3 regions of the Bifidobacterium dentium JCM 1195 genome follow, and region 2 is predicted to be linked to each of the others. Evidence: riboswitches for the same ligand, from Rfam matches in the RefSeq annotation. Region 2 holds a riboswitch; each other region holds the start of a gene.
The links. Region 2 has a riboswitch for thiamine pyrophosphate ahead of BBDE_RS10195 (TenA family protein). Riboswitches for the same ligand answer to the same signal wherever they lie in the genome.
Positions count from the first base shown of each region.

Region 1 (10,803 bases), 950 kb from region 2:
CCGCAGGATGTGGTCGGCGAGCTGACCCGCAATGCCGTTCGATTGGGGCCTCTGACCAAAAGGCGCGTGTTCGACGGTTTTGAAGGCGTTCCCGGACGATTGAGGCTGGGCTGGGCTCAGCTGCCTCAGACCAAGGGACAGGCGTTCTCCATCGGCCTGTTCACCGATAAGGACCATTTCGCGCAGATCGCTCTGGCCGACAGCAAGGCGCGTGTATTCGCAGGAACCGATCCGTCCATGGACGTTCAGGGCATGGAGCCCCGGTTCGTCTTCGTCAAAGAGGAGGAGCTGACCCTGCCCGACGGCATGCGTTTCGGCCATGCGCCGTCCAATCCGCCGAAAATGGTGAAGGCCTCGCAGGGCGGTGTGGTCGGTCGAGCCGAAGGAGGGCGCATGATGTGGCTCGCCTCATGGCTGAAGGTCGGCAATCGGTACACGTTGGAACAACTACGTGCCAAACTGCCGGAGGCGATGCGTTACGATCTGGAGTTCCGCGATGCGCTGACCATCGCATTCTTCGCCGCATACATGCTGCCGCAGATGAATGGCCTGCTGATCGGTTTCGGCTCGGGCAACATCTTCCGCCGCCTCAACCGCGAAGCCCCGATGGGGGCCATTCGACGTTCCATACGCGATACGATGAGCGCCCGTTCACATGGCATGCGCGCTTCCGGCCTGGAGGACTATTTCGCCGATCTGATGCGTGAGGCCGGTGCGCTTGAGCAGAACCAGATGCTGGAGGCGGTACATGGTGCCGAACCGTTGCACCTGTATACGTCCAGCTATTCGAACTGCTATTTCTTCGCATGGGATTCCACCCTGCCGTTCGGTGCCGCCCTGCGTGCGCTCAACATCGAAGGCAATCTCAACCGTTTTGCCGCCGTAAGCTCCTGGCTGGAACGCAATGCGCGCATCGGATGCCTGCCCACGGAAGACACGGTCACTCGTGCCGAAGCCGCGCAGATCGATCTGGCATTGCTGGAGAATCCAGCATTGATCGCTTTGAAACCCGACGATGAATTCGGGGCCATCCTCGATTCACATCAGGATAGCGGCATCCAGGCCGTCGCCAGACTCGTCGACATCGCCGACGAGACCCGACGACACATTGCCGAAGACACCAAGGATGAATCGCCGAGCGAAGCATGTCTCACCGAAGGCGGCTCGGAATGGGTGTATCGCCAAGCCATGGCGCGTCTGCTGCGAAGCCTGCGCCTGCCATACCGTTTCGACGTGGAATTCCGTTGCAGCCTCGAAGACGGCAACGTGGCAATCGGCTTCACTTCGGCCGGAGTGTCCATGATGCCTTCCACCCGATACGACCCGGAACATCATGCATGGGTGAAACTGGGGGATGCGGAGCGCGCCCGCATGAGCGCCGACTACAATCTGCGCATCGGTCTGCTCATGGCGGCATTGAGCTTCGGTGCCGATCCGCATGTGCGACGTGTATCGATGCACATCGACTCCATCGGTCTGGAAGAAGCCGTCGCCGAGCAGGACTCCGCCATCAGCGAGCTGATGAGCGAAGCATTGAGCGCCTTCGAACGCATCCGTACCGGTGAAATGGGCCCATCGCGTTCCAAGGCGGCTCCGAAGGACGGCGACTTCCACGGGGATCCGGCCATGACGGCTCCCACACGCCCTTCCGAAACCTCCGCGGATTCGACTTCTTCCTCCGATGACCATGATGCGGCGCTCGATGACCAGTTCGAAGACCTGATGAAGGACATCGACTTCGATGACATGACCTTCAGCATGCCGCAATCCGACAGCGAGGATGATGTGCAAGGTACGGGCGACATCGGCGACGCAGGCATGATCGCCTTCACGGATGCGGATATCGACGGCAACGGCGATGATGACGATCCGATGAGCCAGCTGCGTAAGAACCCGACCGTGCGCAATCTGGTGACGGTCACCTTCACACGTGAAGAATTCCTGAAACGTCTGCATACGGACGGATTGGCCAACCCCGTGCCCACGTATCGCATGTTCGATGCGGAAATGGATGTGGACGGCATGGGCGCGCTGAAACCGGTCGATGCCACGTTCGACCTGCGCGACAGTCGATTCTCCCCGACCGGATCGCAGGAAGAGCCGGAGCTTTCCGACAAAAGATTCGGCAGGGAAAGCGCCGAACTGTTTGGTTGCGGGGACGTATCCGGACTGTCGATCCAACGCGTCGATCTGCTGCAGCGCGCCGTGGGGGAGTTCCACCAGTTGGCCGCCGACGATGGCATGCCCTCCGTGGCCAAGGCACAGCGTGCGATGGACATCATCAACGCCATAGGCGACCCGGAACTGACGGGACTCGCCACACAGGTGACCAGTGCGCTGATCGACGGCAATGATACGCCGGACTTCTCGTTCACTTTGGCCGACGATCTTGACGCCGAACGCATGAAGGCCCGTGATCTGCTGTTCAGCGGCCAGATCGATCAGGCCGTAGAGATGATCGAAGCGGCATTGCGTCGCATGGACCAGCTGTTCGAGTCCAATCCGGGCGTGCCTCGCTACTTCAACTCCTATGCGGAACGGGTGATCTACAACCGCATGTTCGCCACCGAGGGTGAGCGCACCGTGCTGATTCCCGACAATCTGTTCTACGCCCACATGGAACTGGCCGACATACTTGCCCAGATCAAGGGCGCGAAGGCCGCACTGCCTCATCTGAACGCCATGGTGCGGTACGCACCCGCCTATCCGTTGTCGCATCTGAAACTCGCCGTCCAGCTGGCTCGCGAAGAGGATTGGGATCCGGCCCGTGCGGCTTGCCTCAACGCCTTGCATGTGGCCTTGGACCGTGACGACGCCTCATTCGCCTACTATCGGCTGGCCTATGCCGAATGGATGTGCGATCGTTTCGACATCGCGGCGGCAGCCTATATTGTGAGCGATGACATCGCCTCGGGCCGCATCGGCTCGTTGGAAGGCGAACTGCGGGAACTGATCGCACGAGCGCAATCGCAATGCATTCCCGTGCCGACCACCGTGCCGGAAGCCATGCAGGTGTTGGAACAGGCCGGTCTGCCGGTATGGCCGAAAACCGAGGTCGCCTCGCTGGTACGCAGGGCGGCGCGCGTATGCGTGGATGAGGGTATGTTCGTACCTGCGCGCACGCTGTCCGTGGCTGCCTCGCGCATGGATGACGCCGAGCGCGACGGTGCCGACGTGGTACAGATGCAGTTCCTGCGTTCGCTCAACAATTAGCGGAGAATAACATTCATGACACAGCATGACGATTCCGAACAGCTTGCTTGGGATTTCGACGTTTCGGTCGATGGCACCGCCGAACCCGAGATTACGGTGGATGCCGACGGCGACGCCTCCCGACTGGTCCCCGGTTCCGAACGGTGGATTGCGGCATTGCAGTCCACTGACGCCGATGCCATGCGACTCGACCGGCTTGACGTCTCTTCGCTGAGTGCCGAAGCGGCGGCCCGGCTGTGGGCGAAGGTCGCGGCCTGGGTGGAATCCGATCAGATCGCCTACTATATCGACGATGCCCCCATATCGTCCGATGCGGCCTATGATGCGCGGCTTCGCTGCCTACAGGCATTGGAATCGCAATTCCCGTCCTTGGACACCCCGCAATCGCCGACCCATCGCGTAGGCGGTACCTTTTCCAACGATTTTGCCTCCGTACGTCACCCTTCGCGCATGATGAGCCTCGATGACGTGTTTTCCATCGAAGAGCTGCGTGACTGGTACGACAGTGTGATCCGCGATCTCGACTGGCCGGAATCCAAACCGCTGCCGATGACCTGTGAAGTCAAGATCGACGGTCTGGCATTGAATCTCGTGTACCGTAACGGCGTGCTCGAACAGGGACTGACGCGAGGCGATGGCGTGACCGGCGAGGATATCACGCTCAACGTGCGGACGATTTCGACCATTCCGCAGAATCTGGCCGGCCCGGAAGGCGATATTCCCGAATTCGTGGAAATCCGCGGCGAGGTGTTCATGCGCTGGGACGACTTCGCCGCATTGAACGGCGAGAATGAGGACGCCGGCCGAGCCCCATTCGCCAATCCACGCAATGCCGCCGCCGGAAGCCTCAGACAGAAAGACCCGCGCATCACCGCCACGCGCCGTCTGAGCTTCTACGCGCACGGCATCGGCTCACTACGCTGGGGCGCGGGACGTGCCGACAGACATGACGTGATCAACCATCAATCCGAGGCATATGCGCTGTATGAAAAGTGGGGCGTGCCGGTTTCGCCGCATAATCGCGAAATCACGTCGTTCACCGACATTCTTGACATGATCGACTACTACGGCGAACATCGCGGCGATATCGAACACGCGCTCGACGGCATCGTCGTGAAGGTCGACGATCTTGGATTGCAGCGCGCGCTCGGTGCCACCTCACGTGCGCCGCGCTGGGCCATCGCCTACAAATACCCGCCGGAAGAGGTCAACACCGATCTGCTCGACATCACCGTGCAGGTCGGCCGAACCGGCCGCGTAACCCCGGTCGCCATCCTGAAGCCCGTATATGTGGCCGGTTCCACCGTGTCACGTACCACGTTGCATAATCCTTTCGAAGTGGAGCGCAAGGGCGTGCTCATTGGCGACACCGTGGTGGTACGCAAGGCCGGTGACGTGATTCCCGAGCTCGTGGGCCCGGTGCTCGAGCGCCGCAAGGGGCGGGAGGAGAGTCTGCACGCGTTCGTCATGCCAACGCACTGCCCGAGCTGCGGTGCCGAACTGGCTCCGGCCAAAAAGGGCGACAAGGACATTCGCTGCCCGAATGTGGAATCATGCCCTGCGCAGTTGACCGAGCGCATCATCAACTTGGCTTCCCGCAAGGCGTTCGATATCGAACATTTGGGCGATCAATCGGCGATCGCGCTGACCAATCCGGAGGAGGACCGCCCCGATTCCGTTGACACGTATGCGCCGGAGATCACTGAAATACTCGTCCAACCCGGCGAAGAGCCCGAACCCTACGAGCCGGTTGCCGGACTGCGGTTGCCGGATGCGCAGACGCCGGTGCTCTCCAGCGAGGCGGGCCTGTTCTCACTGACCGCCGCCGATCTGAAGGATGTGCGCGTATGGCGCGAGGCACCGATCATCGAAATCCATGAAACCGTCGACGTCAATACAGGCAAGACCAAGAAGACGCGCAAGCGTGTGGGAGGATCCGGACTGTGGCATCAGGTGCCTGCATTCTGGACCGCTCCGACCTCGGCCAGGAAACTCTCCGCCAAGAAACTTGCCGAACTGGAGGTGAACGGCGCCGCCGTTTCGGAATACCCAGAGTACAATGTGCCGGCCGACGCCGTAGTGATCCGTGAGGATACCAAGGTGTCGCGCACCGGCGTGACCAGCGTGCAGCCGGTGTACGTTCGCCCTGCTGAGAATACGCGCAAGATGCTCGACGAAATGGAAAAGGCGAGGCACGTGGATTTATGGCGTGTGCTCGTGGCGCTGTCGATCCGCCGCCTCGGTCCGCCGACCGCGCGCACCATCGCCACGGCCTTTGGCTCGCTCGACGCAATCGAACATGCGAGCGTCGAGGAACTTTCGGCAATCGACGGTATCGGACCGGAAATCGCCGAATCCGTGGTCACATGGTTCACTGCCGCACACGAACCGGGCAACTGGCGTGGCACGGTGTTGGATGCATGGAAGACCGCCGGCGTGGGTGTGGTGGCCGAAACCAACGATCTGCCGCAGACCTTGGCAGGCAAAACGGTGGTGGTCACCGGGTCATTGGTCGATTTCTCCCGCGACTCCGCCAAAGAAGCCATTATCTCCCATGGCGGAAAGGCGGCCGGCTCGGTCAGCAGGAAAACCGACTGGGTGGTGGTCGGAGAGAACGCCGGATCCAAAGCCGCAAAAGCCGAGGAATTGGGCATTCCCATGCTCAATGAGGACCAGTTCAAACAACTGCTGAGCAGCGGTACGGTGTGATGCAGTTCTCGTGAGCAAAACCTACGAGGCTCTGGCATGCCGCATGCATGACCGCTAGGCTGGTACGCGGCAACAAGGAGGAACCATGACAGACGAGCGCATGATCGAAGCGCAAATCTACGAACGTCTCAGCAAGGTGATCGACCCGGAATTGGGTCGTTCCGTAACCGACTTGGGCATGATCGCTTCCATCGACGCGACGCCGGTCACAGGGGAGGACAACACATACGACGTGACCGTCGCCGTCGAACTCACCGTGGAAGGTTGTCCGCTTTCGCAGACCATCACGAATCAGATCAATGGTGCAGTGGCCTCATATCCGGATGCCACGTTGCAGCCTCATATCGAGGTCGGTTCCATGAGCCATGACAAGCTCACCCAACTGGTGGCTGGTCTCAAGGCGGAACGCAAACAGAACCCGTTCAACAAGCCAGGCATCAAGACCCGTATCTTCGCTATCGCATCGGGCAAAGGAGGCGTCGGCAAATCGTCGGTCACCGCCAACCTTGCCGCGACCTTTGCCGCATTGGGCTACGACACCGCGGCCATCGACGCCGACATCTACGGCTTCTCGCTGCCGCGATTGTTCGGCGTGCACACGCAACCCACCAACCTCAACGGCATGCTTATGCCGGTGACCGCCTGGGGCGTGAAGATGATCTCCATCGGCATGTTCGCCGGAGCCGACCGTGCGATTCTCTGGCGTGGCCCACGCTTGCAGCGTTCACTGGAACAATTCCTGTCGGACGTGTGGTGGGGGGAGCCCGACGTGCTGCTGCTCGACTTGGCGCCAGGCACCGGAGACATGGCGATTTCCGTGGCGCAAGCCCTGCCGAACGCCGAACTCGTGGTAGTCACCACTCCGCAGCCATCCGCCTCCGACATTGCGGTTCGCTCCGGTCTGGTGGCGCTGCAGGTGCCGATGAAGGTGCGGGGCGTGGTCGAAAACATGAGCTATTTCGAGCATAAGGGCGAACGGCTGAAGATCTTCGGAGAAGGTGGAGGCGAACGTGTCTCCCTCCAGCTATCCCAGAATCTGGGATACGAGGTGCCATTGCTCGCACAGTTGCCGCTGGAACCTGAACTGCGCGAGACCGGCGAGGCGGGACGTCCTGCGGTGCTGACCGAAGAAGGCGCATTGCGTACCGACGGTCTCGGCGCGACCTTCAGGCAACTCGCGGAATCGCTGATGCGTGTCCCGCTACGGTAAGGCGGTGGCGAAAATCGTGTGCCTTGTGTAGTATCTGTCACAGACACGGGGGCCGTTAAGGCTGAGAGGAAGCGAACGCGCTTCGACCGTATGAACGTATACCGGGTAATGCCGGCGCACGGACGTCTCTCTTTTCCCGTGCCTTGATGGAATAGAAAGGCACAATTCATGACTGGCATTCAGTCTTCCGCAGTAAAGAAGCACTCCAACAAGTGGCGCGTGGTCGATATCGTCGTGGCGGCCATCATCGCCGTCGCGTCCGGCGTGATCTTCTGGGCTTGGGATATCATCTACGCTGTTCCGATCGGCGCTTTCGACAGTCTGACACCTGGCTTGGGCGGTCTGTTCAACTTCATGTGGCTGTTCGCAGGTCCTCTGGCGGCCATCATCGTGCGCAAGCCTGGCGCCGCGTTCTTCGCGGAGACCGTGGCAGCGCTCATCGAGGCGCTCATGGGTAATCCGTTCGGCATCGGAGGCTCCCTGATCATAGGCATGTTCCAAGGTCTCGGTGCGGAAATCGGCTTCGCCGTGTTCGCCTACAAGAAGTGGAACATTGCCTCCGTCACCCTGGCCGGCGCGCTGACAGGCCTGTTCAACGGCGGCTATGATTGGCTCACCCATTCCGGCTGGACCGTGTTGCAGGGTAGCACGTTCACCATCTGCTGCGTGATTTCCGGCGCGGTGATGGGAGGTGCCTTCATGTGGGTGGTGCAGTTCGCTTTGGCGAAGACCGGCGTGCTTGACCGCTTCGAATCCGGACGTATGCAGGAACTGGTCTGAGCGCCGTCGCGCTCAAGGCGGGCGAGGGTTTGCGACGTACATGCCGCGTACGCCGCAAACCCTCTTCATATGGTCGGGGATACCGCGGATTGGAGAACCTATAGATGACGACGGATGAAGTCGGAACCGTGGTCGCAGCCGGTGTGAAGGCGGTTGACTGGGGATGGAGACATGCTTCGCGTAAGGATTTCGCGTTGCGACATGTCGATTTTGAAATCAAGCCGGGGGAGCGCGTACTGCTGCTTGGCGCATCCGGTGCTGGCAAAAGTACGTTGATGGCTGGATTGGCCGGCGTGCTCGGCGGCGATGATGAGGGCGAACAGGAAGGCAGCCTGCTGATCGACGGCATCGATTCACGTACGGCACGCGGCAGGAGCGGCCTGGTGATGCAGGATCCGGACGCCCAGACGATTCTTGAACGTGCAGGTGACAATACCGCTTTCGGCTGCGAGAATCTCGGCCTCGGACGAGACGCCATCTGGAAGCGGGTGCGTGCGGCCCTTGATATCGTGGGCCTAGACTACATGCGTACGGATCATTCCACACGTCGGCTGTCCGGCGGCCAGCGTCAGCGGTTGGCATTGGCGGGCGTGCTTGCCATGCATCCCGGACTGCTGTTGCTCGACGAACCAACTGCGAACCTGGATCCGGAAGGCGTGCAGGAGGTGCATGACGCGGTCAGGCAAGTGCTTGAGCGCGGCCATGAGACGATGGTGGTGGTGGAGCACCATATCGATGTGTGGCTTGACCTTGTGGACCGTGTGATCGTACTGGGCAGACCGAACGATGATTCGTATGAAGGCGGCGTCATTGCGGATGGCTCGCCTGAAGAGGTGTTCAACGCCATGGGCGATGTCCTCGCCGAAGGCGGGGCGTGGGTGCCGGGACGTGACATCGCAAGCTATGCCCCGACTCAAACCGGACATGATCGCGATGTGGTGCTGTATACCGATGATTTGAGTTTCGGTCGCAGCTTTCCTTTGGGAAAGCACATCGATGTGCGTTTCCATGCGGGGGAGGTCACCGCGCTTACCGGCAGGAACGGCGTGGGCAAGTCCACCTTGGCCCTGACCTTGGCCGGTCTGCTCAAGCCGATTGCCGGCCATGTGCGCGTGGCTGATTCCATGATGCCCGCGCATCGTGAGAATGATCCGTTCACATGGAAAAGCCGCGATCTGCTTGGGCGTATTGGCATGGTGTTCCAGGAGCCGGAGCATCAGTTCGTGGCATCCAGCGTACGGGATGAAGTGGCGATCGGGCCGAAATCCATGGGCAAATCTGATGAGGAGGCCTATGCCATCGCCGACGAGATGCTGGAACGCATGAATCTCAAACGGTTCGCACCGGCCAATCCGTTCACGTTGTCGGGGGGTGAGAAGAGGCGGCTTTCGGTGGCGTCCATGCTGGCGGCGGCGCCGAAGGTGATCATCATGGACGAACCGACGTTCGGACAGGATTTCACCACATGGATGGAAATGGTACGTCTTATCGCCGGTGCGCGTGACGCGGGTTCCGCGGTCATCATGGTCACGCATGACGAGCCCTTGGTCAAAGCGTTGGATGCGCGCCGCATCGTGGTAAGTGAGGAGGGACGATGATGGAAACCATTGGCGTTGTGGCCCATGAGGAACGTCATGATGAGCCGCGGGCGACGTCGCCGTCATGGTTCATTGCGAAACTGAATCCGGTCAGTCGTTTCATCGGAGCTATTCTGCTATGCGTGCCGATGTTCCTATCATTGGACGTCGTCTCCGCCTCTGCGGCACTGCTGATCGACCTCATGCTGCTGTGGATCGGTGGCGTGAATCCATTGACGGTACTGCGGAAAACCTGGATGGTATGGATTGCCGCGGTAGGAAGTTTCGTTTCCGTGACCTTGTATGGCACCGCTTCCGGGGCGACGCTGTTCACATTCGGTCTTATGGCGGTGTCGGAAGGCTCGTTGTATGCGGGTGCTGCGACGTTCCTGCGTGTCGCCGCCATCGCGGTGCCCGGCGTGATTTTCGCGCTTGGGCTCGATCCGACCGATCTGGCGGATGGTCTGGTGCAGATTCTGCATTTGCCGTCGAGATTCGTGTACGGCGGTCTGGCCGGCATGCGCATGGTTACATTGTTGCAGGATGACTGGCGTGCGTTGGGCCTGTCCCGCCGTTCGCGAGGTCTGGGCGACGGAAGCGCCATCAGACGCGTGTTCCTGCAGGCCTTTAGCCTGCTGGTCGTGTCGATTCGTCGCGGAACCAAGCTTGCCACCGCCATGGAGGCACGTGGATTCGGCGGCGACGTTCCGCGCAGTCAGGCGCGTACGTCGCGCTTGCATGGGGTCGACTGGCTGTTCTATCTGATCTGCATGGCAATACCGGCCGCGGCGTTGCTGCTCGCATACCGTACCGGATACTGGCATTGGTCCTTCCGTAATTGATGCCGAAACGGTTTGGTCGGCCCGCATGGAAGACACCCCTTCTTGTAGACTGGTCGGCGGACGGAAAGCGAGACATGCATGAACATTACGGTGTACCTGGGGGCACACGAAGGCAATGACCCTGCGTTCAAGGAAGCCGTCGTGGAACTGGCGACGTGGATATCCGAAAGCGGCAACAGGCTGGTTTACGGCGGTTCCGATGAGGGGCTGATGGGTGTGCTCGCCGATACGGTCATGGCGACCGGTGGCGAAGTGACCGGCATCGAGGCGCAGATGTTCGTGGACCGAGGCGTTGAACATAACGGTCTCACCGAATTGCATGTCGTATCGAATATCACGGAACGTCGCACCAAGATGATCGAACTTGGCGACGTGTTCATCGCCTTTCCCGGCGGCACCGGTACGCTTGAGGAGGTTAGCGAGGTCGTTTCGAAGATCTGCCTCAACCAACTGACCCAACCTTGCATCTTCT
Region 1 covers NZ_AP012326.1:1,483,969-1,494,771, reverse strand. Annotated here, with positions in the region: gene BBDE_RS06460 (hypothetical protein) at 1-3,213, shown strand, start outside; gene ligA (NAD-dependent DNA ligase LigA) at 3,229-5,922, shown strand; gene BBDE_RS06450 (Mrp/NBP35 family ATP-binding protein) at 6,008-7,132, shown strand; TPP riboswitch at 7,168-7,273, shown strand; gene BBDE_RS06445 (ECF transporter S component) at 7,301-7,912, shown strand; gene BBDE_RS06440 (ABC transporter ATP-binding protein) at 8,017-9,510, shown strand; gene BBDE_RS06435 (energy-coupling factor transporter transmembrane component T family protein) at 9,507-10,331, shown strand; gene BBDE_RS06430 (LOG family protein) at 10,410-10,803, shown strand, end outside.
Region 1: it holds a riboswitch for thiamine pyrophosphate, as region 2 does, so the genes downstream of both, BBDE_RS06445 (ECF transporter S component) here and BBDE_RS10195 (TenA family protein) in region 2, are expected to answer to the same signal.

Region 2 (10,803 bases):
GGGAAGCTTGCCCATTTCGTGATGAATGATGTCCGCCAGTTCTTCCTTGCGTTCCTCATACAGATCAGCGACCCTTCGCAGCAACGCGGAACGCTCCGCCTTGCTTGAGGTTCGCCCCCACTGCTCGAACGCAATCTGAGCCCCATCGAGCGCGGTTTCCACCTGCTCGTCGGAATAAGTGGCAAAGGTCTCCTCCACCTCGCCGGTCGCGGGGTTTGTTACCGCATAATGCGACATGACTTGCTCCTTCTGCTATTAGTCGATATCCGATGTAACCCGTTGTGATAGCCACAACGGCACCAGGGAAATGACCACCATGATTACCGCGACCACGGAAACGACCGGGGCCTGATGAGGGCGGAACATGTTGTTCATGATCCAGATCGGCAGCGTGGTGATATCTTGCCCGGCAGTGAACGTCGTCACCACTATTTCGTCGAAACTTAACGCGAACGCCAACAGACCGCCAGCAAACAGTGAGGATTTGATACGAGGGAAAGTGACCAGCCTGAATGTCGTCCAGACACCGGCGCCCAAGTCGGCGGAAGCCTCTTCCGTGTGCTGTCCGAGCTGCCCAAGACGGGCAAACACGTTGTTGTAGACCGTAACGATGGTGAATGTCACATGCGCGACAATCAACGTGAACATCGATAGTTTGATACCCACCATGGTGGTGAAAGCATTATTCAATGCGATACCAGTGACGATGCCCGGCAAAGCGATCGGCAGAATGACCAGCATATTGATTGCGCTTTTGCCGAAGAAGTCGTATCGCTGCAATGCAAGCGCGCACAGCGTGCCAAGAATCAGCGAGACGATGGTGGCGACGATTGCCACGCCGAAGCTGGTCAGCGCCGCACTCAGCAATCCTGCCGAATGGAATGCCCTCCCCCACCATTCGAACGTGACGGAACGCACAGGCCATGCCAAAGTGGCATCGCCATTCACCGAATTGATCAGCACCACAGCCAGTGGCGCGTAGATGAACAGCAGCACAATGCCTGCGGCGATGCCGAACAACACTTTTGTGGATTTCTTCAATTCCATTGCCACACCTCCTGACTACAGACGTTTCAGAGCACCGGTACGGCTGACCAACATGAGATACACGCCGATGATGATGATCGGAATGAGCGCACAGGCGGCAGCCATCGGGGAATTGTTGGCGACGCCGACATCGGTGTAGATGATATTGCCTAGAACCTGTGTTTTTCCTCCTACGATGCCGGCCACAATGTAGTCACCCAACGACAGCGAGAAACTGAAGATGGAACCGGCGACCACACCCGGCACAATCATTGGCAGCAGTACTTTGCGAATGGTAACGCCACTACGTGCACCTAAGTCGCTCGACGCTTCCAACAAGGATTCGGGAACCTGCTCGAACGCCGTGTAGATTGGGGTGATCACGTAGGGAAGCCACAGATAGACCTCCACAAGAATCACCGCGAACAAACCATATCCGGGCGAGTGGCCGCCGAATGGCCGCAAATATCATGTCAAGCACACCCGAACCGGACAACACCGATCTCCAAGCATATGCTTTGACGAGATAGCCAGCCCATAACGGCGTAGAGACGAGTATCACCAACAACTTGCGCACGCGTGGCGACGCCATCCGCGCCATGTAGAAGGCAATCGGGAACGCCAGAACGATGTCGATGACCGTCGCCAACACCGCGATGAACAATGTACGTTCGGTCACCGTAAGGTACAGGCTATCGGTAAACGCCTGGATGAGGTTATCGAAGGTCCAAGTCATCTCCACCGCGCCGGTGTACTCGTTGACTGACCACAGTGCCGTGATGAGCAAGGCAATCAAGGCGACGACGTACACCAACGCCATCCAACCGACCGGCAGAACGAGTAATGCCCAACGATGCAGTGTCGGATGATTGTAGAGGAACGAGGAAACAGGCTTTTTCGCTCGCTGTTTCATGATGGTCAGCCCTTGATTTCCTGCCAGGCCTTGGTCCACTCGGTATAATCGGTGCACTTGACGTCCGTACGACCGTCGATGCACTGCTTGATCGGAGTGTTCCAGTACCAGATCTTCTTCTCGAACTCCTCATCTCCGGCATGATAAACATCGCAGAATTTACCGTCGGAAGCATACTGGCAGGCATTCTTGTTGGCCGGAGCCTCACCGAAGTATTCAGTGGCCTGAGCATTGGCCTTCGGACTATCGATATAATCCAACCACTTATAGGCGCAGGTGGTGTGTTTGGTCTTGGAAGAAATCATCCACGTATCGCTCCATCCGGTAACGCCTTCGGATGGAGTGGTGATACCGAACTTTGAAGAGTCAAGTTGGTTGTACACCACCTGCCAACCGGTGCCAACCACAGTGTCACCGCTCTGGAAGGCCTGGGCAAGCTTAAGAGAATCGGACCAGTACTCGCCAACGTTCTCATTCTGCTCCTTGAGCAGATCAACCGCGGCCTGAAGTTGATCCTCGTCTAGGGCATACGGATTCTTGATCTTCAGTTCAGGCTTATGGGCCATCAGATAGATCGCCGCATCGGCGATGTAGATCGGGGAATCATATGCAGTAACCTTGCCGCTGAATTGGCTGGCTTTGGACTGGTTAAACACCACGTCCCAGGAAGTCGGTTCCTTGGAGAAATCAGACTTGTTGTACATCAGCAAATTCGCGCCGTAACCGTGGGGCACGCCATAGCTCTTGCCGTCCACCGTGTTGAAATCACGGTTCTTCAAGAAACTGTACACATCCTTGTAATTGGGGATGAGATCGGTATTAACAGGCTGCACCAGCCCACTGTTGATCAGTCGTAGTGTAAGGTCGCCTGATGCCGCGACCACATCGTACTTGTCCGATGTCTTGATGAGGTTGTACGCCTCATCACTGGTGCCGTAGGTCTTCGACGTCACCTGACAACCGGTATCCTGCTCGAACTCGGATACCCAATCCACATCCGGATCGTCGGAACCGTCTTCCACGTAGCCCGGCCATGCCAGGATCGAGACTTCACCTTCCGCTTCGCCGAGTTTTTGCACGGCCGTACCGCCATTCGTGCTGCTTCCCGCGCTTGTCGCGCCACAACCCGTCATCGCGATGACACCTGCGGCTGCGAATACCAGGGCCGTGGCCCGCTTGATGATGTGTTTGTTGTTCTTGCTCATGATGCTTCCTCTCTTTCGCATCGATCCACTGCGGAATCAGTGCTCCTCCAGTAGAATCTGATCGTTCTTACGCCATGCGAGTCTGATGTTCTCCCCCCTCTCCGGTACCGTCTCGCCTACAGGACGTACGACCGTGAATGTTTCACGAGTCGCGAGCTTGATAAGAATTCGATATTCCGTACCCAAGTAGATGCAATCAGTCACCTGTCCCTCGACCGTGACCATATCGGGATCGTCGTCAGCATCGACGAAGACGATACGTTCCGGACGTACGGTATAGCTACCGGCAGAGAACCCGTTCGCCATAACAATCGTTTCCGGAATGAAATTCATTGTTCCCACAAAGCTCGCAACAAAACTGTTCGCCGGATGATTGTAGATCTCCGCCGGAGTGCCTATCTGCTGCACGCGACCCTTGTTGAAGACCGCGATTCGGTCGCTCATCACCATGGCCTCCTGTTGATCATGGGTGACGAATACGAAGGTAATGTGCAGGTCTCGCTGCAGTTGCTTGAGCTCCACCTGCATCTGCTGGCGCAGTTTCATATCCAATGCCGACAGCGGCTCGTCAAGCAACAGCACCTTTGGTTCAAGCACCAACGCTCGGGCCAGGGCCACGCGCTGCTGCTGTCCTCCGGAAAGCTCCCTTGGTTTGTTATTCGCTTTGGAATCGAGCTGTACCAGATCGAGCATCTTGTGGGCGCGATCGTAACGTTCCGCATGATCGACCCCATGCACCTTCAGACCGTACGCCACGTTGTCAACGACGCTCATATGCGGGAACAGCGCATAGTCCTGGAACACGGTATTCACGTTGCGCTCGAACGGAGCCTTGTCAGTCACATTCTCCCCGGCGAGTTCAATGGTTCCGCTGGTCGGCTTCTCGAATCCTGCGATGAGACGAAGCGTTGTGGTCTTTCCTGAACCGGAGGGGCCGAGCATGGAGAAAAACTCGCCTTCCCTAATGGACATATCAAGATTGTCAATGGCAAGGAAAGAGCCGAATCTTTTGGTGACGTCAGTAATTGTAATTGCGTCCATTATAAACCTTCCTTTTTATCATTTGAATCATATAGTTTTATATGTTTAAAAAATGTGGCTCGCATATTACATGGAAGAAAACACCATAAACTTCCCGAAATCATTGCTACACTGCTAGATATGAATACACCCCTTGGCCGTATGAGCATCTTTCAACCGCTAGACGAGACCACCAAGGCGGAACTTATCACGGAACGCCTGACTCAGGCCATCGAATCGGGAATGCTGAAAAACGGGGAAAAGCTCCCCGGAGAGAGCGAGATGGCCCACATGTTCGCAGTCTCCCCCATCACCACACGCGAGGCATTGGAACAGCTACGTTCCGAAGATCTGGTGGAGACCAGAAGAGGACGTGACGGCGGAAGTTTCATCACATCAAGTCCGTCACGTAACATCCAGCGTCTGGAATCCAATCTGTTGAGCATGCCTACCATGGAGATCAAGGATCATCGCGCACTATATATCGCACTGGTGTCAAGCTCGGCACGGCTAGCCACCGAAGAGGCGTCCGCACGCGAAAGAAATGCCATTCTGGAAGCCATTCAATCCCTGGTCAATGATCTGGAAACCGCAGGAACGGAAAATGACAACTATCTCACGCATGGTCATCATGAAATGCAGCTGCATATCGAAATCGCAGCGGCAACCACATCACCGCACTTGGTGAATTCCCTGATAGACCTGCAAGACAAACTCAAGCATCTGCTCTGGCTCCGTTTTGCAGACAAAGAGCAAATCGACTTTCTGGCAAAGCAATACAAGTACGCGGCACACCTGCTTTCCACCAATCAGGATCAGCTCTTCGAACGGCGCATCACCGACATCATCAAGGTCGGTTTTTCATGGCTGGTCGAACGTAAACTCGCCCTACAGCAGCAGCACGTCGAAAACACGCTATCGCCGACCACTCCCATTGAGGTGTCCCACCAGATTCACGACCTGTTCAACGTCTACGCAAAGACGCTACATGATTGGGAGATGGAGATCACCAGGCAGACCGCGCACTCCATTATCAACAAGCAAGAGTTCGATTCACTCGCCGAACGCCTCACACATCCCGCCTTGGAACAGGATCGCAGAATCATCGGTGCGGGTCTGATTCCCTCCCCGGATTTTCTGCCCGATGCTCCATGGCACTCCTGTTGGTGGACCTCACGTTGGAATCAAACTAATCAGGCAACAATCCGTCCATTGCGCATTTCCGACAATCCCCAGTCGGCATCGTTCTACAATTTCACTGTCCAAGACTGGTGGACCGGCCCGAAGAACACCGACGGACTGCACATCACCGGTCCATATATCGACTACATCTGCTCCAACGAATTCACCCTGACTCTCAGCCGCCCCTTCTATGTGGACCACCACTTCGCAGGCGTGGCCGGTTTGGACCTCAGCGCCGCCACCTTAGAACATGAAGTATGCGAACAGCTGCTTCGGCTCGACCGTCCCGCCGCACTTATCAGTCATGAACAACGTGTGCTGGCTTCCACCAACACATCATTACTATGCGGTGATCTGGTAGCAGATCTCAACAATACACACGCCAAAGCCACCATCGATTGCGGCGCGCTGGCCCCCTCAAACGCGACTACAAGCAAGAAGCAGGAATCCTTGATCATGCTCATGTTCTGAGTAATGTAGCGGAAGGCTAGTTCCGCCGACACCATGACGCTGGCCTTCCATTTTACCTGTGAATCTCGTAGCATCCCAAGAAAATCAGTACATCCGGACTGCTGTGGGGCCACCGGCCCGATGGCCCCACAGCAGTCCGGGTGGATTCCGCGCATATCAGAACACGTTGCATCTCATATACGCTACCCACTGAAACCGATACAGGATGTCCCGCAGAATCAGTCCTGTGGGTAGGAATCGTCGAAGAAGCGGCGTTCCAGATGCACGATGGTGCGGAATACCTCGGCTTCCGGACCGTCGATGGAGCAGTATTCGTTGACCAGCGCGATGAGATCGCCGACCCATTTGCGGAAATGCGCGCCTTCGTGCAGGTCGACCCATCCCTTGTGTGCCGGGACCTGTTGCACGACCCCGGCGTCGACCGTGCGCTTGGCCCATGCGAGATACAGCCATTCCATGCAGCAGATCGCGGTGATCAGTTCCGGCCAGCTCTTATCGGACAACGTATCGAGGTACGCACCGTAATCTCTGTTCGCCTGGGTCTGTTCGGTGTCGTCATACTCCTGCTGGCTGACGTGGTAGGCCTCGAGGAAATGCTGGAAATACGTGGCCTCGTTGTCCGCGAACCATTGCGACTGGGCGGCGAGCATGTCCTTGGTTTCCTGACGCGGAGCCAACTTGATGAGCCGGGCCATCATGCCGTTGTTGTAGAACTTGAAATCCTGAATCAAATATGATTTCAATATCTCTTCCGGCAGGGTGTCATCCAACAGCTCGTTGACGAAACGCGAGTTGATGGCTTCTCGCCAATCCTCGGTATTCAGCATGTACATCCGGTCGGCGACGGAGTCCGACTCCGCGCCCAACCAAGCGTAGTCGCCGCGCGCCGGCTCCAGCGCTTCGGGTACGTGAATGGTCATGATTTTCCTTTCCTTAGTGATGCCGCCGACGGATGCACCGCCTACGACATGCATAAAGGCACGGGAAACAAGAGAGACGTCCGTGCGCCGGCATTACCCGGTATACGTTCAAACGGTCGAAGCGGATGCTTCCTCTCAGCCTTGCGGCCCCCGTGTCTGTGCCCGATAATACACGGGCATATGCGCCCTTATGCCGGAATTTCACATACCGGCCAGCAGAATCCCATTGCGATCATGTGAACGGGAATGATCAACCTTACGTTGAAAACCGAAGTGGTGCCATCCCCGGTACCCCCAGTAGGGAGCCCAAGAAAACGGCACCACCTCGAAATCAATCCGCCTCTGTACACGCTACGGACGTATCACGCCGCAACCCAAGAAAATCAGTACAGCTCCTTGAAGATCTTGAGCACGCGATCGTAATCGAGCGGCACGAAGCAGTTCTTCATGAGTCGCTCCTGCGTCTTGATCACGCGATCGGCGAATTCCGGCAGATCCTGTTCGGTCACACCGTACTCATGCAGCGCCTTCTTCGGCAACAGCTTGTTGATAAGCGTCTCCAGCGCATCATACACATCGGCCACGTCACAGCAGAGAATGTCGGCGATGAACTGGTTCATCTTAAGGATCTCGCCTTCCGGCTTGATCTCCATATAGTTGCGTAGCACGCCGGTGAACATGGCGTAGTTGGATTCGCCGTGGGGCACATGATATTTTCCGCCCAGCTGATAGCTCAGCGCATGCACGGCAGCGCACCCGCCGGTATCGAAGCTGATGCCCGCATAGTCGGAGGCGATCAGGAAGTCGCGCATCAGTTCGTTGCGCTTGGCGCGGCGCTCCGGCGAACCGGCGGGACCGGCTTCGGCAACGGCCTTATAGCCGGAGATGATCATCTTCATGGCCTCATAGCCGAACATGCGCGTGTATGGCGTGGAGTTCGGCGAAAGCGTGGATTCCACGGAGTGCACGAGCGCGTCGAGCGAGCTGGTGGCGAACACGTGATCGGGCAGTCCGTAGAGCAGCTCCGGCACGAGCACGGCATCGTCGGCGAACATCTCAGGGCCTGCGATTCCGGCCTTGCAACCTAGGCGCGTACGATTGATGGCCGCGATTTCGGTGACCTCCGAACCGGTGCCGCAAGTGGTCGGCACGAGCACGAAGCGTACGGAGCGCTTGAAGTCGGGCAGATGGTCGATTACGTCGTCGATGGAGGCACCACCGGCCACCGCCACGACCTTCGACATGTCCATGACGGCACCGCCGCCGACTGCCACGATGCGGTCATAGTCGAATTTGCCCGCATCCGCGATGAATTCGTCGATCATCACATCGGTCGGCTCCTGCGCGCCGTACTTGTCGACAAGAATCACGTTCGCACCGTTTGCATACGGTTCCAGGAACTGCTTGTAGATCACTTCGATGCTGACCAGCAGGTCCTTCGGTCCGAGTTCGAACGATGCGAAGAATTCCTTGACCGTATCGTAGGTGTAGATGTTGTCGGGTCCGACCGTCAACAGTTTCATGATGCGTCCTTTCCAAAACGTTGGCTGCAACCGCGCCCATTCCGGCGATTGCAGCCAACTCTATGCCTGTTTGCTTGAGGGTTCGTTATCGGCGATTTCGCTCGCCCGCAACGATTGCGTACTTACTTGGCGCTTTCCTCGACGATGATCTCCTTGAGTACCGCCAGCGCTTCGTTCAGCTCGTCATCGGTGATGACCAGCGGCGGCAGCAAGCGGATTACGTTGCCGTTGATGCCGCAGGTCAGCATGATCAGACCTTCTTGGATGGTGCGCTTGGCGATGCGGCCGACCAGCTCCTTATTCGGCTCCATGGTGCCCGGCTTGACGAATTCGACACCGATCATGGCGCCGCGGCCGCGTACTTCGGCCACCGCCGGCACTTCGTCGACCAGCGGACCGAGTACGGATTCGACGACCTCACCGATATGTGCGGCCTTTGCCGGCAGATCCTGCTCCTCCATAATGCCGATTGCCGCAAGAGAAGCGGCGCAGGAAACCGGGTTACCGCCGTAGGTGCCGCCGATGCCGCCGGGCTGCACGGCGTCCATGATCTCGGCGCGACCGGTCACGGCCGCAATCGGCATGCCGCCGCCGAGTGCCTTGGCAGTGGTGATCAGGTCAGGAACGACGCCGTCGTACTCGCAGGCGAACCATTTGCCAGAGCGGCAGAAGCCTGCCTGAATCTCGTCGGAGATGTACAGCACGTCATGCGCGTGAGCCCATTCGGCCAATCCAGACAGGAAGCCTTCGGCCGGCACGATGAAGCCGCCTTCGCCCTGAATCGGTTCGGCGATCACGGCGGCCACGTTGGCGGAGCCGACCAGCAGCTCGATCTTGGCGGCGGCGGCCTTCGCGGCGGCCGCACCGTCCGCACCGAAGTCGTCGCGCAACGGATAGGAGAACGGTACGCGGAAGACGTCGGGGGCGAACGCACCGAAGCCCTGCTTGTACGGCATGGACTTGGTGGTCATGGCCATGGTCAGGTTGGTGCGGCCGTGGAACGCATTCTCCATCACTACGATGGCGGAGCGGCCGGTGTACTTGCGGGCGATCTTGATGGCGTTCTCAACGGCTTCGGCGCCGGAGTTGACCAGTACGCTCTTCTTGGCAAAGTCGCCCGGAGTGTGTTCGTCGAGCTTCTTGCACACCTCGATGTAGTTGGCGTACGGGGTGGTGGCGAAGTTGGTGTGGGTGAGCTTAGCCACTTCCTCCTGCACGGCCGCGACGACTTCCGGCGCGCAGTTGCCGACACCGGTCACGGCGATGCCAGAGGCAAGGTCGATGAAGCGGTTGCCGTCCACGTCGGTGATGGTGGAGCCGCTTGCGGTCTCGGCGAACACCGGCATGCCCTGGCCGACGCCGGCGCTGACATAGCGGGTATGTTCGGCCTTGAGGGCTTCGGACTTCGGGCCCGGAATGGCGGTGACGATCTTGCGTGCTACCTGTGGGACTGACATGATGGCTTCCTTTCGATCCGTTCCTCATCACTGTTGGTTGTCACGTTAGAAAGTTTGCCCATAATTTGTTATAGACGAGTTGTCGAAAATATCGTCAAAATATAGACGAATCCGTTATGATTCGCTGTCGGCCGGCTAATCTGAAGCCATGGCGATTACCGTACGCAATCTGCTTGAGCAACGCTCCCTCAACTTACGACTGGCTGTGGAAGGTTCCGGCGCGACGCTGGACTCCCCCATCTCATGGGTGCAGGTATCCGAATCAGCCGACCCAACCACATATCTGGAGGGCGGCGAGCTGTTACTGACCACTGGTCTGGTAATGCCGGACGGCACGCCCGACGCGGCTCATCGAGAATATGCCTCCCGTCTTGCGGAGATTGGCGCACGTGGAGTCGGATTCGGTTTGGGCATCCAGCATGAACATGTGCCGCAATGGCTCATCTATCAATGCGAAGCGGTCGGCCTGCCCTTGTTTACAGTGCCATTGGCGACACCGTTCATCGCCATCTCCAAAACTATCGCGCGCGGCATCTCCGATGATACGCATCGCAACGTGGAACGAATGTACCGCAATCAGCAACGGCTGCTCCGTAGCGTGCATTCGCTCGATCCGGTGAGCACGATCATCTCGCGTCTGGCCGAACTGATCGGCGGCTGGACCGCACTGCTCAATCCGGCGGGCGGCATCATTGAATCTTCCCATCACACGCTGCCGGTCGACATGGACTCCTTAAGCGACGTGCTCGCGTTCAGCGTACTCGGCGAGGCGAAGTTCACGGTGGCGAAAGGCTACGACATTGCGATTTTTCATGTGGCCTCTCCCAACCGACAGACACTGGGCTATCTGGTCGCGGGTCGTAAAGGCGAGCGCGGCGCCATCGACCATCCGTTGGTGGCGGAAGCCGCTTCACTGTTGTCTTTGGCCGTGAACAGCGAAGCGGCATCCAATCGTGCGCTCACGCACCTGCGCTCCAGCATGACCAGGCTGTGCCTGGAAGGCGAATCGCAATCGGTGCGTCGTTTCGCGGACGACGTATGGAACGGGCTGCCGGTGCAACCGTTGGCCGTATTGCGCATTATCGG
Region 2 covers NZ_AP012326.1:2,438,012-2,448,814, forward strand. Annotated here, with positions in the region: gene BBDE_RS10160 (NAD-dependent succinate-semialdehyde dehydrogenase) at 1-237, opposite strand, end outside; gene BBDE_RS10165 (ABC transporter permease) at 256-1,047, opposite strand; gene BBDE_RS11495 (ABC transporter permease) at 1,063-1,446, opposite strand; gene BBDE_RS10175 (ABC transporter permease) at 1,331-1,939, opposite strand; gene BBDE_RS10180 (ABC transporter substrate-binding protein) at 1,945-3,144, opposite strand; gene BBDE_RS10185 (ABC transporter ATP-binding protein) at 3,181-4,185, opposite strand; gene BBDE_RS10190 (GntR family transcriptional regulator) at 4,327-5,817, shown strand; gene BBDE_RS10195 (TenA family protein) at 6,036-6,737, opposite strand; TPP riboswitch at 6,799-6,901, opposite strand; gene BBDE_RS10200 (4-hydroxybutyrate dehydrogenase) at 7,121-8,260, opposite strand; gene gabT (4-aminobutyrate--2-oxoglutarate transaminase) at 8,383-9,717, opposite strand; gene BBDE_RS10210 (PucR family transcriptional regulator) at 9,866-10,803, shown strand, end outside.

Region 3 (10,803 bases), 650 kb from region 2:
CCGGCTCGCGCTTCCAGTTGACCATGTCGGTGGAGGAGACGTGACCCCAGTGCATGGGGCCCCACTGGGTGCCATATGGGTGCAGCTGGTAGAACACGTGCCAGCGACCCTTGTAGTAGCACAGGCCGTTCGGATCGTTGATCCATCCGCCGTCGGAGGCGATGTGGAACTTCGGATACCAGCGGTTGTTGCGCTTGGCGAACATTGCGGCCACGCCCGCTTCGGCTTTGGCCAGCTCTTCGCCATGGTTCGTAAATTCGTTGAGCACCGGTGCGTCCGGGGTGAAGCCAGTCATCGTTGATTGCCTTTCATGAGGGAATGTGATTGATGTGTTTGGTTATGGTGATGATGCCCGAAGCGGCAAAAGGGGAAAACCGCTTCGAGCACCACGTTTTCAGGTCGTTCTACGATTCGGGATTTGCGACTCAGGCGTTGGCCTTGGAGGCTTCCATTGCCTTGAGCTGCTTGTCGGTGTAGAACGGATCGCCGCCGACCTCCTGGTCGTCCTTCTTGATGACGAAGGTGCCGTAGACCAGTGCTGCGAGCACGATGGCGGAGATGGTGAAGAAGGTCGGACGGTCGCCCATGGCGTCATGCAGTGCGCCAAGCGGGGTGGAGAAGATCACCTGGCCGACCTGGGAGGCGATCTGGAAGCCCACCATGTACAGGGTCGCCGACAGCTTGGTGTCGAAGTGCAGGGTGAAGTAGCGGAACGCCGGCAGGCAGAACAGCGGGACCTCGATGGAGTGGAACAGCTTGACGATGGACACGGAAATCGGGTCGTGGAACACGCCGCACAGGCCGATGCGCAGGAACATCACGGTTGCGCCGAGCAGCAGGGAGTTGCGAACGCCGATCTTCTTCATGATGATCGGAACCACGCCCATCATGGCGGACTCGAGGAACACCTGGAAGGAGTTCAGGGTGCCGTAGGTGGCGTTGCCGATTTCAGTGGTGGAGAAGAGGGAGGCGTAGTAGTTCGGGAACATCTGCTGGTCGAACACGGTGTAGAAGGTGTTGGTCAGCAGCATGAAGACGATGAGCACCCACAGGGTCGGCATCTTCAGGACGGAGATCATCTCCTTGAAGGACGGGTTGGTCGGCGTGGCGTTCGGATCGGCTTCCTTCTTGAGCTCTACCTTCTGCTCGGACGGAACCCAGAAGGCGTAGACGCACAGCATGCCGAGGCCGCAGATGGAGCCGACCCAGAAGTTGAGCAGCGGGTTGATGTTGAACAGGAAGCCTGCGCACAGCGCCACGATTGCGTAGCCGAAGGAGCCCCAGGCACGGGACTGGCCGTATTCAAAGCCGAACTTACGGGAATAGCGTTCGGTGACCGCCTCGAACAGGGAGCAACCGGCCATGAAGCCTGCGGACAGCACGATGGAGCCGATGAGCACGCCTGCGTAGCGGGTTGCGCCGCCGGCGGTGAGCATCGGGGCATATACGAACTGCACGAACGGGCCGACCAGTGCCGCTACGGCGGAAATGAAGATGACGAGCTTGCGCTTGATGCCAAGCTGGTCCTGAATGGCGCCGTAGGCGAACATGATGACCAAAGTGGCCAGCGAGTTGATGGAGTAGATCTGGCCCTGCTCGGCGGAGGTCATGCCCAAGCCGTGGGTCGGGTCGGTAAGCCACCTGGAGAAGAAGGACCACCAGATGCCCCAGGAGCAGAAGAACATGAAGATGCCAAAGGAGCTCTGCAGATAGGAAGGATTCTTCCATGCAGATCGAGTTGAGCTTGCCATTGATTTCTCTTTTTCTCTTCTTGGTGCCGCTGCCGTGCGACACCGCTGTTATTTGCTGATGTTGTATTGTTTACCGTTCGTCTTCCCAGCTGCCATGTCGGGTGGCGAACTGACTCAAGTGTAACACGTCAATCGATTGACGTAAATCGATTGACGCCAATAATCGCAAAGGATATACACAATTGCCGGAATGAAGCCGAAAGTGGGGTATGCCAATACCACCCCTTCGGCGTGTCGTGAGTATGGTCGATGGCTTGCGTCGGGGTGGGGCGCCGGGGCGTCAGCGGGCCACAGAGCCCTTTTCGATCAGGGCGCAATGAATCTTCGCGGGAATCGGGGCATCAAGCGGTGGCAGGGGAGATGTGGTTCGCGGCCATTTGGTGGTGTCGACCGGTTTGCCTTCGATCATGGAGATCAGCTTGCAGGCGGCCCAATATCCCATCTCGTAATGAGGCAGTTCCACGGTGGTCAGCTGTGGTTCCAAAGTCTCGGCGAACACACGGTGGTTATCCACGCCAACGACCGAGAGATCCTTGCCTACGGTCAGACCACGGCGGGCGGCGCACTCGTACACATACCAGGCGCGTGCATCGTTGAAACAGAAGAATCCATCGGGATTGTACGTATTGAACAATGCATCCACGGCACGCAAGGCCGGACCATTGTTCAATACGTTACATACCAACGATGCATCGAAACCGTGGTCGGTGCCTTCCAATGCGGCGCGGTAGCCGGCAAGACGACCGTCCTGGGCGATCATGTTCTCGGAGCAGCCGACATAGGCGATACGTTCGCAACCGGCTTCGATCAGACGACTGGTGGCATCGTAGGCGATTTGGAATTCGTCCGGTTCGACGCTGGGGAGTGTGTTGTTCGCGTCGGTGGCATCCACCAGCACGACCGGATAATCGGACAGGCTTTTCGGCACGGTGGCGATGCGGTTCGACATCTTCGAATAGAAGAAGCCGTCCACGCCGTACCGCTTCAGTGCGGCGATCTCGCTTTCCTCGCTGGCCTGTCCGTCGGTGCTGACGGTGATCAGCATATAGCCGTAGGTGCTGGCCGCATCCTGAGCGCCCAGAATGATGCCGCCTGCGTACGGAGTGGTCGCGACCTCTTCGCTGATGAACCCGAGGATGCGGGTCTTGCTGGTACGAAGGCTTCGCGCCAGAGGATTGGGCTTATACCCCAGATCGGTGGCGGTCTGACGAACGCGTTGCGCGATGTCGGGCTTGACACGCCCGACATCGCGTTTATTGAGCACCAGGGAAACGGTGGATACGGACACACCGGTCTTTTCGGCAATTTCCTTCATCGTCGTCATAAGGGCAACACTATACCTTCCCTTATTCCGGAGGATTGCATTTCTTGAGAAAACCGACGGTGTGTCAGTGCCGCATCATTGTTGGTCGCCGGAAAGAATCTCATCGACGAGTTCCTGCTTGGCGTGAATCTGGCCTTCGAATCCGGGACGGATGTCAAGCCTGATCACCACGTCGGTACGGTAGCCCTGTCCGGCGAGCTTCATGGTGGCATCGCGGATCACCTTGAGCACATCGTCGATGTCGCCTTCGATGTTGGTGAACATCGCATTGGTCTCGTTCGGCAGTCCGGATTGGCGAATCACGTCGACCGCCTGCGACACGTAGGTGGATTTTTCCGGACTTGCGCCGGCAGGGGAGATGGCGACGGCGGCCAAGGTGTTGATATACGGCTTGCCGGTTGCCGGGTCGACCGGCACCTCCTGCCGTTCGGCGTTGCGATCAAGGGACATGGTATTCCTTTCTTCGGCTCGTCTTTTCATTATGATTCAGCTTATGCGATGGTTCAGCCCGTACGGTCAGCGCCACCGCCACGCGTGGTCCATCGGGCCGGAGCCATGGCCGAGATCGAGCTGCGCCTCCAAGGCGCCCGTCAGATACAGCTTGGCATGGTCGACGGCGGTCGGCAGATCCTCGCCAAGCGCCAGATGCGATGCGATGGCGGACGACAGCGTGCATCCGGTGCCATGCGTATTCGGATTATCGACGCGATGACCCGTGAACCAGGTCACTCGACCGTTCGGCTCGACCAGCACGTCACTGGCATCCTGTGTGCCATGGCCGCCCTTGACGAGTACCGCACAGTCGAAATGATCCGCTAGCAGATGCCCTGCCACCGTCATATCGGCGGGTGTGGAGATGCTTTCGCCATTGTCATAGTTGATTGGCTGCGCGCCCTGCGTGACGGCCAGATCGCACAGCGCCTGCGTTTCCGGCATGTTCGGCGTGATCACCGTGGCCAGCGGAAACAGTTGGGAAGTCAGCGCCGCGATGGCGTCATCCTCGATGAGTTTGGCTCCGGAAGTGGCCACCATCACCGGGTCGAGTACGACGTTCGTGGCCTTGTGGAAGGTCAGTCGATCGGCGATCACGTCAATCAGCTCGACGCTGGAGACCATGCCGATCTTCACCGCCAGCGGTGGAATGTCCTCGAACACGGCGTCGATCTGTGCGGCGAGCATGTCTGGTGGGGTATTCGTGACCATGCGCACGCCGGTGGTGTTCTGCGCGGTCAGCGCCGCGATGGCGGTCATGCCGAATACACCGTTGGCGAGCATGGTCTTCAGATCGGCCTGAATGCCCGCGCCGCCGGAGGAATCCGATCCTGCGATGCTCAATACCGGTGGCAATGTGCTGGTCATGAATGCTCCTTTGTTATCTTGTGATTCCCATGGATGAAGCTGCCGTGAAAGGGCCTGGGGATGGTCGGGGAGACCGTTTGCTCTGGCTCATTGCGCGTCGGCCACGAGCTTTTCCTGCGCCTCGGCATTGCCGAACTTCCTGCGGATGTTCTGCGAGATGGCCATCGAACAGAACTTCGGACCGCACATCGAGCAGAAGTGCGCCATCTTCGCCGGTTCGGCGGGCAGGGTGTCGTCATGGAAGGCGATGGCCGTGTCCGGATCGTAGCTCAGATTGAACTGGTCGAGCCAACGGAATTCGAAGCGCGCCTTGCTCATCGCGTTATCGCGGTCGATGGCATGCGGGTGGTGTTTGGCGATGTCGGCTGCATGGCAGGCGATCTTATAGGCGATTACGCCCTGTTTGACATCATCCTTGTTCGGCAGGCCGAGGTGCTCCTTCGGCGTCACATAGCACAGCATGGCGGTGCCGTAGCGGGCGATCTCCACACCGCCGATTGCCGAGGTGATGTGGTCGTAGCCGGGGGCGGTGTCGGTCGTGAGCGGGCCCAACGTATAGAACGGGGCATCCTTGCAGATCGCCTTCTCCATTTCGATGTTCATGCGTACGGTGTCGAACGGAATGTGTCCCGGGCCTTCGATCATCACCTGCACGTCATGCTCCCATGCTCGCTGGGTGAGCTCGCCCAAGGTCATGAGCTCCGCGAACTGCGCCGCGTCGTTGGCATCCGCCAGTGAGCCGGGCCGCAGGCCGTCGCCCAGAGAGAACGCCACGTCGTACTTGGCGAAGATCTCGCACAGCTCATCGAAATGCGTATACAGGAAGCTTTCCTGATGATGTTGCAGACACCATTCGGCCATGATCGATCCGCCCCGCGAGACGATGCCCGTCATGCGGTTGGCGGTCAACGGCACGAACCGCAACAGCACGCCGGCGTGGATGGTCATGTAGTCCACGCCCTGCTCGCACTGTTCGATCACGGTGTCGCGGAACAGCTCCCAGCTGAGTTTGGAGGCGTCGTCCTCCACCTTTTCAAGCGCTTGGTACATCGGGACCGTGCCGATCGGCACGGGGGAGTTCCTGAGGATCCATTCGCGGGTGGTGTGGATGTCGTTGCCGGTGGAAAGATCCATCACGGTGTCGGCTCCCCACTTGGTGGCCCATGTGAGTTTCTCCACCTCCTCGTCGATGGAGGAGGTCACTGCGGAATTGCCCATGTTGGCGTTGAGCTTGGTAAGGAATCTCGAGCCGATGATCATCGGCTCGGCCTCGGGATGGTTGATGTTGCACGGCATGACCGCGCGACCTGCGGCCAGTTCGGAACGTACCAGCTCCACGTCGCAGTGCTCGCGTTCGGCAACATAACGCATCTCCGGTGTGATGATGTCGTGACGCGCATACCACATCTGGGTGATCGGATGGTCCTTCGCCTTAAGCGGCTTATGCTGGCGGCCACGCCATTCCTTGGATGCCTTGCCGCGTTTGATGGCGCGTTTGCCGTCATCCTCGAGATTGCGCCGACGGCCCTCGTACTCCTCGACGTCCCCGCGATCGCGGATCCAGTCGAGACGTAGCGGCGCCAGTCCTTCCTTCGGGTCGCACTTGGGACCTTCGGTGTTGTAATCCTTGAACGGCGCGTTCGGGCCTACGCCTGGAGTGTCGGACAACTTGATTTCGGTATATGGCACTTCAAGGTCGTAGGAGCCGAATCGGTTTTCGAAATGTACTGGCGTGGTTTTGCGGACATGCGCCTTGTCGCGCTGCTTGGAGCCGCGGGCGGCGATGTCTACGCGCTGCTGCTTGGCCAGTTTGGAAGAGGCCTTCGCTTCCTTGGCGTTCGTGAACTTCCCGTTGTTGCTCTCCGTCATCTGCGTATCGGTGGTCGTTGCCGTATCCGCCGACTGCACTCGCGGCGCGAAGCCATGCTTCGTTTCCCCGCGTACGGCCTTCCAACGGGTCACCATCTCACGGGTGGCCGCCTCCGGATCGTCCGCACCGGCGATCGCCGACACCACGAACCAGCCGGCCGCCTTCGAACGGGCCAGCATCTCCATGTCATCGGCCGTGACGCCGCCGCCGACCACGACCGGAAAATCGCTCGCCGTGCAGATGGTGTTGATCTGATCCTCGTCGAGCGTATTCCCGGAACCGTCATTGCCGCCTACGGAAGCCTCCGGCTTGGTGGTGGAGACATGCAGCGGTCCGGCGCCGATATAGTCGATGCAGCCATTCGGCAGCTCGTTGATAAGCCTCACCAAGCTTTCGGTCTCGGCGGACAGGCCCACGATGGCTTCCTCGCCAAGCAGCGCGCGGGCTTCACGCGGTTCCATGTCGGTCTGCCCGATATGCACGCCGTCGACCTTGATGCCCTTGTTACGGGCCTGCCAGACCACATCCACACGGTCGTCGATCACGAAGGCCACGGCATCGGACTTGCCGTTGTCTTCGATGATCTGCGCGATGTCCTGTGCCATGAGCGTCAGATCCTTGGCGTCCGTATTCTTGGCACGCAGCTGGATGAAGGTTGCGCCCCCACGCAACGCGTCATCGACCACGTCCGTGATGGGACGGCCCTTGCAGTCCTGCGGGCCGACCACGAAGTACGCGCTCATGTCGAAACAGTCGCGCATCGACGCGTATGGATAATCATTCATTGTTGGTTCCCCCTTGTTTGTGGTAAGTAATCCAGAAGTCTTGTGATGATGTGATGTCGGAACTACCGGTCTATGCCGCCGTACGTACACGATTTTGCTGCCATCGCACGTTGCCATGCATGATGGCCGGGCATCGAAGGAACGATGCATGCGTGACGTGCGGTGGAATCGTCAGTCCTCGATGATTTCGGAAGCGGCCACCTGCTCGGCGGTCACATTCCACAGGGCATCGAGCAGTGCGACCTGGAAGGATCCCGGTCCATTGGATTCCTGCTCGGCGATTTCGGATGCGCGATTGTAGAGCAACGATGCGGAAATGGCTGCGACCAGCGGTTCGGAGACCGCCAGATACGTTGCGGTCACGCCGCCCAACGAGCAGCCGGCGCCGGTGATCTTCGTCATCATCGCGCTGCCGCCGGGCAGTCGGAAGGTATGCTCGCCGTCGGTCACCAGATCGACGGCGCCGGATACGGCGACGGCACCCTTGCCTGAAGGCGAGTGCTTCGCCAGGTGACGCGCCATGCGCTGGGCGGCCTCGATCGCGGCGTCCACCTCGTCGACGGCCTCCACGCCTGCCGGACGGGTGCCGGAAGTAACGGAGTCGGACGTGGCGAGTCCCCACATCGCGTCGAGTGCGATGATTTCACTGGCGTTGCCGCGCACGATGGTCGGCGGATACATGCGGAAGGATTCGAGAATCGCGGTGCGCGTCTTGCCGATGCCGGCGGCAACCGGGTCAAGCACCCAAGTCTTGCCGTTCTTGTGCAGCTCGTAGGCGATCTGAGGCAGCGCTTCCTTGTAGAACGGCAGGAGCGTGCCCACATTGATGTAGTTCGATCCTGCGATTTCGGCGGTGTCGATGATGTCATCCGGCAGGAAGCTCATGGCCGCGGTGCCGCCCGCCGCAAGCTGGGCATTGGCTACGAGGTTGATGGTGACGAAATTGGTAAACGACTGCGCCAGCGGCGTTTGCTCACGCACATCGTTGACGGCTTGCGCGATCCGTTCACGTAGTGCATCTCCGCATAGTGCATCGATAGAGGCACTGCTATATGAGGTATCGATATATGAGTTGTCACTCATGACGCTGCTCCCTACGTTGGTCCTAACCAACAGGTTCAAAGGGTCAGGCTTGCCGCCTTTCTCAGCTTTCGACCATCCGCCGAAAAGCTCCCCTGCATGTACAAAGTGCTTTTAACCTATACGCGCCCCTTGACAGTGCCGTGTTTGAGACGTCACGTCTATGTTATTGGCGTGGGGCGCTGTCCGGCCTGCGTCTGAGTTCGGCAAGGATTCCGGGGGATGGGGTTTCTCCTGCAAGCAAGATGTCGTAGTACTGCTGCTTTTTGTCGATATAGTCGATGTCTCCTTGGATTTCGGTAAGTCGTTGTTCGAGGACGGCCCTCTTCTGCGCGAGTATTTCCTTGCGTTGCGCAATAGTGGAATCGCCTTCTTGGCAAAGTTTGGTGTAGTGTTGCATCTCCTTGATACTGAGGCCGCATCGTTTCAAACAGTTCAAACCGATGATCCATGCAATGGCTTGGTCGTCGAAGATGCGATGATTGCGTCCGTCTCGCCCAACCGCGGGAACGAGTTCGGAATTGCAGTAGAATTTCAGCGCTTCATAGTTCATGCCGGTGAGTTCGCATGCTTGCTTCATCGTGTACATGGTTTCCATTGTCGGTAGTTTCTGTCGGTAGTTTCTACCGGCGTGTTGCCGTTTGACCGGTAGTAACTACCGGATTCTAATGTGGAGCATCACCGACCGGCAAGCCGTCGGTCGCAAATAGTGATCTCATGGAAGGGAATCAAATGGAATATCTGAAACTTGCCAATGGCGTTGAGATTCCGAAGATCGGCTACGGCGTCTTCCAGGTCGGCAAAGAGGACGCTCCTCGCTGCGTGCGTGAAGCCATCGAAACCGGATATCGTCACATCGACACCGCACAGTCGTACTTCAACGAAGCGGAAGTCGGTCAAGGCATCAAAGATTCCGGTATCGACCGTAAGAATCTGTTCCTGACCACCAAGGTATGGATCAGCAATTACGGCTATGAGAATACCCTCGAATCCATTGACGTGTCGTTGAAGAAGCTCGGTACCGATTATCTTGATCTTGTGTTGCTGCACCAGCCGTTCTCCGACACCTACGGCGCATGGCGCGCGCTTGAAAAGCTCTACAAAGACGGTGTGATTCGTGCCATCGGCGTGAGCAACTTCTATCCGGATCGATTGGCCGATATGGTCGCCTTCAATGAAATCGCCCCGATGGTCAACCAGGTCGAGACCAACCCGCTTAACCAGCAGATCGAAGCCCATAAGAACATGCTTAAGCGTGGTGTGGCGCATGAGGCGTGGGCGCCGTTCGGAGAGGGCATGCAAAACATGTTCTCCAATCCGACCCTAGCCAAGATTGGCGAAGCGCACGGCAAATCCGTGGCGCAGGTGATCCTACGTTGGCTTACCCAGCGAGACATCATCGCCCTACCCAAGTCCACGCATAAGGAGCGTATGGAAGAGAATCTAAACATCTTTGATTTCTGTCTCACCGACGACGAAATGAAGACCATCGCGGGACTCGACACCAAGACCAGCCTGTTCTTCCATCACGACACCCCCGAGGCGGTCGACCGCTTCGTCGGCTACGTCAAAGCGCGTGCGGGCCGCGAGTGAATCGCGGTGAGCATGCTGCGAAAACAAGGCATTCGGGTCAACCGAAATCCTTGCCATTGACCATATGATTGAAGGCATCGCCAACATATGGTTTCATGCGTGTGACGTATGGTCGGGGGAGATCATTCTGCGGTACGGATTCCAGTTAGACAGCCCCGTCTGCTGTCAGTGCATGCCGGTAGGCTGTGCGCTTGTAAAAAGACCCCAAACCGTTCAAACCAGAAGGTGCATTGTGGCTGTATCCAAACTCGATGAAGTCGTATCCCTCGCGAAGCGTCGCGGCTTTGTGTTCCCCGCCGGTGAAATCTACGGCGGAACCCGTTCCGCATGGGATTACGGTCCGCTTGGCGTCGCGCTGAAGGACAATATCAAGCGCGAATGGTGGCGTTCCATGGTCGTCACCCGAGGTGACGTGGTGGGCGTCGACACGTCCATCATCCTCCCGCCGGCCGTGTGGGTGGCTTCCGGCCACGTGTCCGTGTTCAACGACCCGCTGATCGAATGCCTCAACTGCCACAAGCGCCATCGTGCCGACAAGCTTGAGGAGTCCTATGCCGAAAAGCATGGCGACAAGCTGCCGGAGAATGGCCTGAAGGACATCGTGTGCCCGGACTGCGGCACCCGCGGCAACTGGACCGAACCGCGTGACTTCAACATGATGCTGCGCACCCATCTCGGCCCGGTCGAGGACGAGAACTCGCTGCACTACCTGCGTCCGGAAACCGCGCAGGGCATCTTCGTGGACTTCAAGAACGTGATGACTTCCTCGCGTTCCAAGCCGCCGTTCGGCATCGCCAACATGGGCAAGTCCTTCCGTAACGAGATCACCCCGGGCAATTTCATCTTCCGCACCCGTGAGTTCGAGCAGATGGAAATGGAGTTCTTCGTGGCTCCGGGCACTGATGAGGAATGGCACCAGTACTGGATCGATGCCCGCACCCAGTGGTACATCGACCTTGGCGTCAAGCCGGAGAACCTGCGTCACTACGAACATCCGAAGGAGAAGCTGGCCCACTATTCGAAGCGCACCGTCGACATCGA
Region 3 covers NZ_AP012326.1:1,788,424-1,799,226, reverse strand. Annotated here, with positions in the region: gene BBDE_RS07725 (glycoside hydrolase family 32 protein) at 1-295, opposite strand, end outside; gene BBDE_RS07720 (MFS transporter) at 426-1,751, opposite strand; gene BBDE_RS07715 (LacI family DNA-binding transcriptional regulator) at 2,032-3,075, opposite strand; gene BBDE_RS07710 (thiamine-binding protein) at 3,151-3,525, opposite strand; gene thiD (bifunctional hydroxymethylpyrimidine kinase/phosphomethylpyrimidine kinase) at 3,592-4,434, opposite strand; gene thiC (phosphomethylpyrimidine synthase ThiC) at 4,522-7,089, opposite strand; gene BBDE_RS07695 (hydroxyethylthiazole kinase) at 7,261-8,172, opposite strand; TPP riboswitch at 8,164-8,276, opposite strand; gene BBDE_RS07690 (MerR family transcriptional regulator) at 8,336-8,758, opposite strand; gene BBDE_RS07685 (aldo/keto reductase) at 8,902-9,762, shown strand; gene BBDE_RS07680 (glycine--tRNA ligase) at 9,995-10,803, shown strand, end outside.
Region 3: it holds a riboswitch for thiamine pyrophosphate, as region 2 does, so the genes downstream of both, BBDE_RS07695 (hydroxyethylthiazole kinase) here and BBDE_RS10195 (TenA family protein) in region 2, are expected to answer to the same signal.